DNA from 2 places in the Pseudoalteromonas sp. THAF3 genome. Region 1 is predicted to be linked to the other one. Evidence: riboswitches for the same ligand, from Rfam matches in the RefSeq annotation. Region 1 holds a riboswitch; the other holds the start of a gene.
What was found. Region 1 has a riboswitch for lysine ahead of dapA (4-hydroxy-tetrahydrodipicolinate synthase). Riboswitches for the same ligand answer to the same signal wherever they lie in the genome.
Positions count from the first base shown of each region.

Region 2: linked by a shared signal. The riboswitch ahead of lysC (lysine-sensitive aspartokinase 3) and the one ahead of dapA (4-hydroxy-tetrahydrodipicolinate synthase) in region 1 are both predicted to bind lysine.

Region 1 is NZ_CP045418.1:260,884-265,079, forward strand. It holds gene FIU82_RS01245 (PLP-dependent decarboxylase) at 1-721, opposite strand, end outside; gene FIU82_RS01250 (2,3,4,5-tetrahydropyridine-2,6-dicarboxylate N-succinyltransferase) at 721-1,461, opposite strand; gene dapA (4-hydroxy-tetrahydrodipicolinate synthase) at 1,490-2,377, opposite strand; lysine riboswitch at 2,500-2,691, opposite strand; gene FIU82_RS01260 (response regulator) at 2,840-4,196, shown strand, end outside.
Region 2 is NZ_CP045418.1:1,814,427-1,818,622, reverse strand. It holds gene FIU82_RS08370 (M23 family metallopeptidase) at 1-160, shown strand, start outside; gene FIU82_RS08365 (hypothetical protein) at 172-516, shown strand; gene FIU82_RS08360 (hypothetical protein) at 548-1,003, shown strand; gene FIU82_RS08355 (hypothetical protein) at 1,303-1,776, shown strand; lysine riboswitch at 1,933-2,105, shown strand; gene lysC (lysine-sensitive aspartokinase 3) at 2,186-3,535, shown strand; gene FIU82_RS08345 (4'-phosphopantetheinyl transferase superfamily protein) at 3,507-4,196, opposite strand, start outside.

The sequences.
Region 1 (4,196 bases):
ACTTTAGCGGGCTGCTTTCGCTGTCATAAGGAACGCCTAAACCGCCACCCAAATCCAGCACTTGCATGGCAAAACCAAGGCGTTCACAGAGTGCTTGTAATGGCGCCAACATGCTTTGCCATAGGTGAAGAAGTTGGGCCGCATCAAGCATGTTGCCCCACTGAAAAATATGAAGGCCAATGCAATTCAGCGCAGGGTAGTCGGCTAAGTAGAGCCCTTGCCACTGCTCTGGCGCTAAGCCAAACGGAGTCAGGGTATTGCCACCGAGCGGATTGCGCTCACCCTCTGGCCAGCGCAACTGCACTCTGAGTAACACATCCACTTCAATACCTTGGTTGTACGCCAGCTCATTAAGCCAGCGAACTTGATTGATACTCTCCAACACAAAGGTACGCACCCCAGCGTCTAAAAATTCGCCTAGCTGCTGGCGCGATTTTGCCGGCCCAGTGTTGAGGATGCGTTGTGCACCAACAGGTTGTGAAAGCACCTGGTTGAGCTCACCGCTGCTGGCGACATCAAAGTCAAAGCCAGCAGCTGCCAGAGTATCGATAACCGCAGATAAAGGATTCGCTTTTACCGCATACCATAACTTCACCACATCTTGCGCCATCAGCTCATCAAGGTGCTTACGTAGACTGTCAAGATCGTAGACAAAGCAAGGCTCGTGGCGCTCCTGAGTGAGGGTATCAAAAGCGTTTAACAATGCGCCAGAGACAGGCATTAGCGTAATACCTCTTCTAACTCCAGCGATGCATCGCTGTGCTGATCGCGATACTTTACGATAAGCGCACAGCTCATACTGAGCCCTTGTTCGCGTCCCCAAGCGCTAGAGCTTGGGCGCGAGCCAGGTATAACAATGGCGTTGGCCGGAATCGCTTCGCCCTTATCGAGTTGTCGCTCGTTAACGCAGTCATATACTGGGATAGTGGCGCTTAAACGTACACCAGGGGCGAGTACCGCACCTTGGCGAACTACCACCCCTTCGACAATGACACAGCCCGCGCCGATAAAGGCATCATCTTCAATCACCACAGGGTTAGCGCCAATTGGCTCGAGCACGCCACCTAATTGCACGGCGGCGCTAAGGTGAACGTTTTTGCCCACTTGCGCACATGACCCTACCAAGGCATGACTGTCGACCATAGTTCCACTATCAATGAAGGCACCAATATTGACATATGCGGGTGGCATAATGATGGTGCCAGGGGCAACGTAAGCACCTCGACGCACAGCACTACCGCCAGGCACCATGCGAACATTATCTTGGGCGCTAAAACCGCGAGGAGCTAGATTGTGCTTATCAACAAAGCCGCCCGCAAACTCGGTGTTATTACCATTTTTGAAGGCTTCGAGAATGCCTTTCTTTACGTCTATATTGGCGTGCCATTGGCCGTGTTCGTCTTGTGTTGCGGCGCGTACGTGGCCGCTTTCGAGGTCATTTAGTAAGTCTAACCAACTCATAACTGAGGTACCTTGTTAACTAATTTTATCAATGTGCCCACGCAACAATGCGTTCATGGGCATTAAGAAGTGGTTGTGTGTCATTAAGCTCAAGGTGGCTTAATGGTGGTCGTAACACCGGGCTGTTGAGGCGTTCAAGAGCATGCAAAAGGCACTTAACGGGTACTGGATTGGCTGCACTGAACAGCGCATCAATTGCACTGCGCCAGGTTACAAAGGCATTGACGCTTTGCCCTTGAAGGCATTGTTGTACCAGGTGCTGTGTCTGCTGTGGCCAGACGTTGGCGGCCACAGATACAAGGCCCGCTGCACCGGCCTGAGCAAAATAAGGCATCAGCGCGTCGTCGCCACTGAAAATCGCTAACTCAGGCGCGGCTTCGCGGTAAGCCTCAAATTGTGCAATATCACCGCTGGCTTCTTTAAGTGCCCAGCACAGTGGGTGCTGTTGTAGCTGAGCTAAGACTGTGGGGGGAATACTAACTGCGGCGCGTCCGGGCACGTTGTACAACATGCACGGCTTTTTGCTGGCATCCAGCAGTGCCGAGTACCAATGTAGCTGCCCTTGAATACCCGGTTTAGCATATAGGGGCGCTCCCAGAAGGTAGGCATCTATGGGGTGTTGGTTACAAAAACTAAGCCATTGTAGTTGCTGGCTAAGATTAAAACCCCCCACGCCAACCATCAGTGGCACACGCAAGGTGAGCGCCGTAACGTGACGAACTACGGCTTGTTGCTCATCTATACTGAGAGCCAGAGCTTCACCAGTAGAGCCAAGAATAAGAATGCCATTTCCCGCTTGCTCTTGCTCGCGCACAAGTAGGGTTAAGGTGTTAAAATCAATACTGCCGTCAGCATGCATCGGAGTGATCAATGCTGTCCAGACAATGGTATCTGCTAAAGAATGAGTTGTAGTCATCTCTCACGAACTTAGTGCGAGTTCGATTGAATTAGGAAGGGGTTGCCCGCCTCGCATCGAACTGGTTAAATTCGAAGAGCGAATGGGCTTAAAACACAGAGCCAAATGGGCCCAGCGTTACTAAGACCAGAAGCTCTCCACCAAAAACATAGCGCTAAGCGCTAATGGTGACAGTCGCTGGGATTCAACCCATGCGCCCGAGACAGTAAGTAGCAAACTTTACTGGTCTCTCGGCGTACATTCCCCTCGTTATGGTGCTTTGGAGTTTGCTCTCCTTCCCATAACTACCTGAATGACGCTCCTCTTCTAGCCCTTGCGACCACAGCACATGCGGCCGACTCAATAAGGGTGCCTTTTTATTCAATCACTTTATGCTTAACGCTGTCAACGCTAAAGCGAGAACAAATTTTACAAAGGCTGATTTTGTGTCAGTATTAAGGGGTTATTGCAAAGGCCCCTCTTATGCAACGTCTTACCAAACACTTACAAAAACGTTATTTCTGGGCAGCCAGTGTGCTTGTTGTTGTCATACTTAGCTCTACGGTTTATGTGATGAAAAGTATCAATATGCAGCGAAATGACGCAAAAGTAATAAATATTGCAGGTATGCAGCGGATGCTTTCGCAGAAGATTGCATTGCATAAATTGGCCGTCAATGACCGTGCTGTAAGTTTTGAGCAGCAGCAACTCGCTCGTGCCACTATGCGCTTTTACAATAACCATGAGTTTTTATTAGGCTCACAGTTGGTGCAGCAAAGCCCTCAGGTGCTGGCGCTTTATCACCAGCAGGGCTTGGATGGTCGGGTGCGCCAGTATGTGCAGTTAGCGAGTCGCAGCGATGCACCTTTAAGTGCTTTTCAGGGTCAAAAACTGCTGTCGTTATTGCAGGACTTAGATGCTGTTGTCACCGTATTAGAGTCAAAATCTAAGCAAAAAATAGAACATTTACAGCTTGTTATTCCCCTTTTAACGCTGGCAGCCATTGCTACTATTTTATGTGAGTGGTGGCTCATCTTTAATCCTTTGACACGTCGAGTGTCAGCCATTCTTTATCGGCTTCGTTACCAACGGCGTCAAGCCGCGCATGCGCATCGGGTAAAATCTGACTTTTTAGCTAATATGAGTCATGAGCTAATGACGCCAATTACGGGGATTATTGGCCTATTGGACTCTCATACTGCGGCTGGTCGCGAAGAACAGCAAACGGCATTGGGCTGCGCCCGACATTTGCAGGCATTAGTGCAAGAAATGCTGGAATTACAGAAGCTTAAGTCGGGAGCGTTTACTACTTTAGTGACCGAACAGTCATTAAAGCAAACGGTGAGTGCAATATTGGCGCCTTGGCAGCTTAAGTCTGAAACCCTGCAGCGATTGAGTGTCGAGGGTGAAGATAGCCTACCTGTTCAAGCACAAACTGATCATCTGCATTTAATCCAAGCAGTTAATCAGCTATTGAGCAACGCCTTTATACATACGCGCGCTGCGGTGCATGTGCAATTTGAATACCATGAACCAGCTGGGCTGCTGAGTGTTGTCGTTAAAGATAACGGCGATGGCATTGCTACTGCTTATATTGAGGCTGCTCAGCAACATGCTGTGTATTACAACACCGAGCAGGTACAGCACTTTCAGGGCGCGAAATTAGGTCTCAGCCTCGTGTATGCGTTGGCTCAAGAGGTGGGTGGAAGCCTTACGATTCGTAGTACCACAACAGGCACTGAGGCCAAGCTAACTTGGCCCGTACTTACTATCGACAAAGCCCGGTTAGAGCCAAGCAGCCAGCATGGCGATATTCTGATTGTTGAAGATAACCCAATAA
Region 2 (4,196 bases), 1.6 Mb from region 1:
AATAGGCAGTGTTGGCACCAGCGGCAATGCCCAAGGTAAAGCCGCTCATTTACACTACTCATTGGTGACTTTAATTCCTTACTTTTGGCTTATTGATAGCGCCCCCCAAGGCGTCAAGAAAGCCTTCTACCTCAACCCTATAACTTATTTCGACAACTAACGGAGCAACGGATGCGATTAGTATTACTGGCTTTGGCGTTTATTTTACTGCTATGCAGTTGCGCAGAACCCGTCCCTGCACAAAAGCGCGATTATGTCGGGCACTGGCAAAGTCCCAGCATGAGTTTATTGATTCTTGAAGATGGCACAGTTGCCTATAAACGCTATAAAAACGGGGGCTCTACCTCAGTGGAAGGGCCGTTGCAATCATTCGAGGGTGACGACTTCAGTGTTGGCATTGGTTTTTTCAGCACCACCTTCATCGTCAACGAGCCACCGAACAACAACGACGGTCAATGGACTATGGTCGTTGACAATGAACGGCTAATAAAACAACCGTCTGCCTACAGCCATTAAATTCAGTTTTCATCAAACAAGGAAGACCCCAGTGAGTCAACTTACCCGCAAAAAGCAATTTGCCACGCGTGCGGTGATCACCCGCGCTTTATACACCGGTGCATTGTTTATCTATGTACTGTTTTTTATTAATTTTATGATGGAGCAGAGCTTTTGGGCGCAAGCGATATCGGTGTTGATATTTAGCTTTATGCTCAGTGCCCAGTATCAATGGAGCATCGAGCCCATACGCTGTAGTGCCATATTTGTTGAGCATGGGGTACTGAACTTACTTGATACGCCGATAAAGCTCGCTGATGTCAAAGAGGTAATTTACTGCCAGCACCAGCGTTATGAACATGTTGTTCGTTTTCGCTATCACAATAGAACTTTTCAAGACTTTGAGCTCTCCTCGAGTGACCTGATAGCCGATTTACAGCTTTATCATTTTTTAGTGGCCCAAGGTTTGGTGGTGCGCATGACTGAAGACAGTAGTCAGTTTTCTTAGATATTGGCGAGCACTCACTATTAGCTTATCTCATGAAGATTTTATTCACAGGAAAGGTAACTTTATTTTTCACACAGTATCGAGCATTTATTCTTTATAAGAAATTTTTTATAAGTTGATTGTTGCGTAATTAAGGAATTATAACGTTGGCTTTTTAATGAAAAAGAGGTGTTCAGATTTATTTATTGTTGATAGGTTAATAGCGACTTGATTGAAAAACAATCAACTTAGTTTCTGTTTATATAAATGATAAGTTTATGTAGCATTTTTGTTTCCAAGCTATTGTTAAGGAAATAAAAATGAGACAAAAAATTTTATCAGCCTGTGTGTTGGCGTTGCTCTTTTTCGTGGCCAATAATGTATTGGCATCTAGCTCACAAATAAAAGTAACAGACTACAATACCTTCTATGATACCCAAGTAAACAGTGTAAATTGCGGAGGGTATTGGGACGAGCGATTAGTGAGAGTCTGTGATTATAGAACCGAGTTAGTAGACGTTTCTTACAAACGTTGTCACTACAGGCTTACAGCATCGGCTTCTAATAGCGATGCGCCAGAGTGGGAAACTCGCGTTGTATTATCAACACAAAGTTGCCCAGCAAACTGGACAATTGCCGGACCTTCTGGCCAGGCTCCCGGTGGCGTATATATGCATCAACACAACTCCTATTTCACTCAACAAGAAGAGCAAACCGTCGAATATAATTGTCGTATGGAAACGCGAACTGTTTGGGTGCCAGTTGATGGTGAGCATTGCCCCATACAACCTTAATTAGATTCCATAATCGGCAATACACAGGCTGGCTGCGGCCAACTTGTGTATCCAAGCAATCATTCACCGCCAGAACACCTTCCAGTGAAGTGTGATATTGACTTCTAGCCGTCTGCTAGGTACATTGCTGATTCACTTCGGTCGTAAGACCGAATGTGTCGCAGAAGAGGTGCGATAGCTAGGTAGTAAACGTGAGGCCGACGACAGCCTTTGATCGTTTATGAGGGAGACTATCGCCGAGGAAGTGCATTGTGCGTCGCAATGGCTTTCGGTTCTTGAGGCTGAATCCTCGGAACTGTCACCTGTAGGGGTGGAGGGCTTCTGGCAATGGACATTCTTACCTTTTTAGTCTTGCCAAGTTCTCCTGATTGTATTTGAAAAATAACTCGTTTTTCATCTCGGAGAGATAATGAATCAGGAATATTCTGTCGCCAAGTTTGGCGGCACTTCAGTGGCCGATCATGGCGCTATGAGCCGGTGTGCACAAATCATCGCAGATAATAACAATGTGCGTGTAGTGGTTGTCAGCGCCAGTGCCGGGGTCACCAATCACCTGGTAGCGTTATGCCAAAGTGCATTAACGCCTCAGCAGCGCCAAGCGCACATCGATGGGGTGATCGCCATCCAGCTCAATATTCTCGAATATGTCAGCCTTGATGCCGATTTAGCCCACGGCTTTGATGTCACCTTGAGCGCCTTTCGAAGCAGTGCTGCGCAAGCGCCACAATCGAGCGCTCACAGCGATGAGCTACTGAGTTTTGGCGAGCGTTTCTCCTCTTATTTGTTTACTCAGGTATTACGGGAACACGGCGTGGCGGCAACGCGCTTTGATGTGCGTTCGGTGCTCAAAACAGATAGTCAGTTTGGCAAAGCCCAGCCCAATATTAAAACTACGGCACAGCAAGCCCATGCCCAATTGCTGCCGTTGCTTAAAGATCAAGTGGTTGTCACTCAGGGCTTTATGGGCAGTGATGACTATGGCGATACCACCACGTTAGGGCGCGGGGGGTCGGATTACAGCGCGGCCTTATTAGCCGAGGCGATTGGCGCGAACAGCGTATATATTTGGACCGATGTGGTCGGTATTTTCAGCACCGATCCCAGAGTCTGTACCAAAGCCGCACCCATCGCCCACTTAAGCTTTGACGAAGCCGCCGAAATGGCAACCTTTGGCGCAAAAGTCTTACACCCGGCAACTATCTTACCCGCTGCGCGCAGTGGCATCAGTGTGTTTGTTGGCTCCAGTCGCGAACCACAAGGGGGTGGAACCTGGATACAAAAAACGCCACAAGGAGACACTTTAGCCGGGGTTCGCGCTGTGACTCAGCGTAAAAACCAAATTCTCTTGACCCTAAAAAGCCCGGAAATGTTATTAGCGAGCGGCTTTTTAGCGCGGGTGTTTACTATTTTGAGTGAGCATAAAATCTCCGTTGATTTGGTCACAACTTCGGAAATAAGTGTCGCACTGACGCTCGATAATGCCCCGAATGCCAGTCGTCCGGAGCTAGATCAGCAAGCCCTTGAGCGTTTAAGCGAGTTTTGCCATGTGTCAGTTGAGAATAACCTCACATTGGTGGCGTTAATTGGCTCGGAGATTGTACTGCGTCAGAGCGAGTTGAATTTAATGCAGGTGCTCAGTGAGTTTGATATTCGCCTTATTTGTCACGGCGCATCGAAACATAACCTGTGCTTCTTGGTTGAGCAAAGCCAGTCTGATGCGGTGGTGCAAACTATTCATCAACGGCTGCTGGAAGGTTAACAGTAAGCACCGGGCGCTGCGTATCGGTGATGAGGCTGATATCAAAGTGCCCGGCAAATAGCTCCTGACAATACACCTGGCCATCAAGGGCGGCGATAAGCTCCAAGATGGGTTGGCCTAACAAGGTGGCAATGGGTTGCTTAGTCGCTTTTGCGTAGGCTTCTTTTAATGTCCACACCCGGAAAAAGGTCTCAACATCGCTGCCAATATCCCTTGCCTCGGCCTCAGGATAATAGTGCGCCGCCAGCTTCTTAAAGGCGCGTGCGTTGTCAATTTTCTCAATATCTACGCCTAATAAGGCTGCGCCGCGCGTCATCGCGACGGCAATGTGGCCGTGAGCGTGGCTGATGACTACCCGCGCATCGAGGGGGTGGCCATCAACGCTGAGCACCAGCTGCGCCTGACCAACGTCAAATTCACTGCACCAGGCAGCAAGGGGGTAATCGCGATACTGTGGGTAGAGTTGTCGCGCCAGCTGTTTTATAGCCCAGCGTGTGGCGCGATATTCCTGCTGCGCCTGCACCTTTTTACGTTTTGCTAAGACCGCTTGCTCTATGCGGTGCAAATGTGAGTCATCTAATTCACTGTGCGCCTTAGCACAATAAAGCAACACCACGTTGCTGTGCTTGGCATATTGCTCGGTATCGGTCGGTAAAGGTGA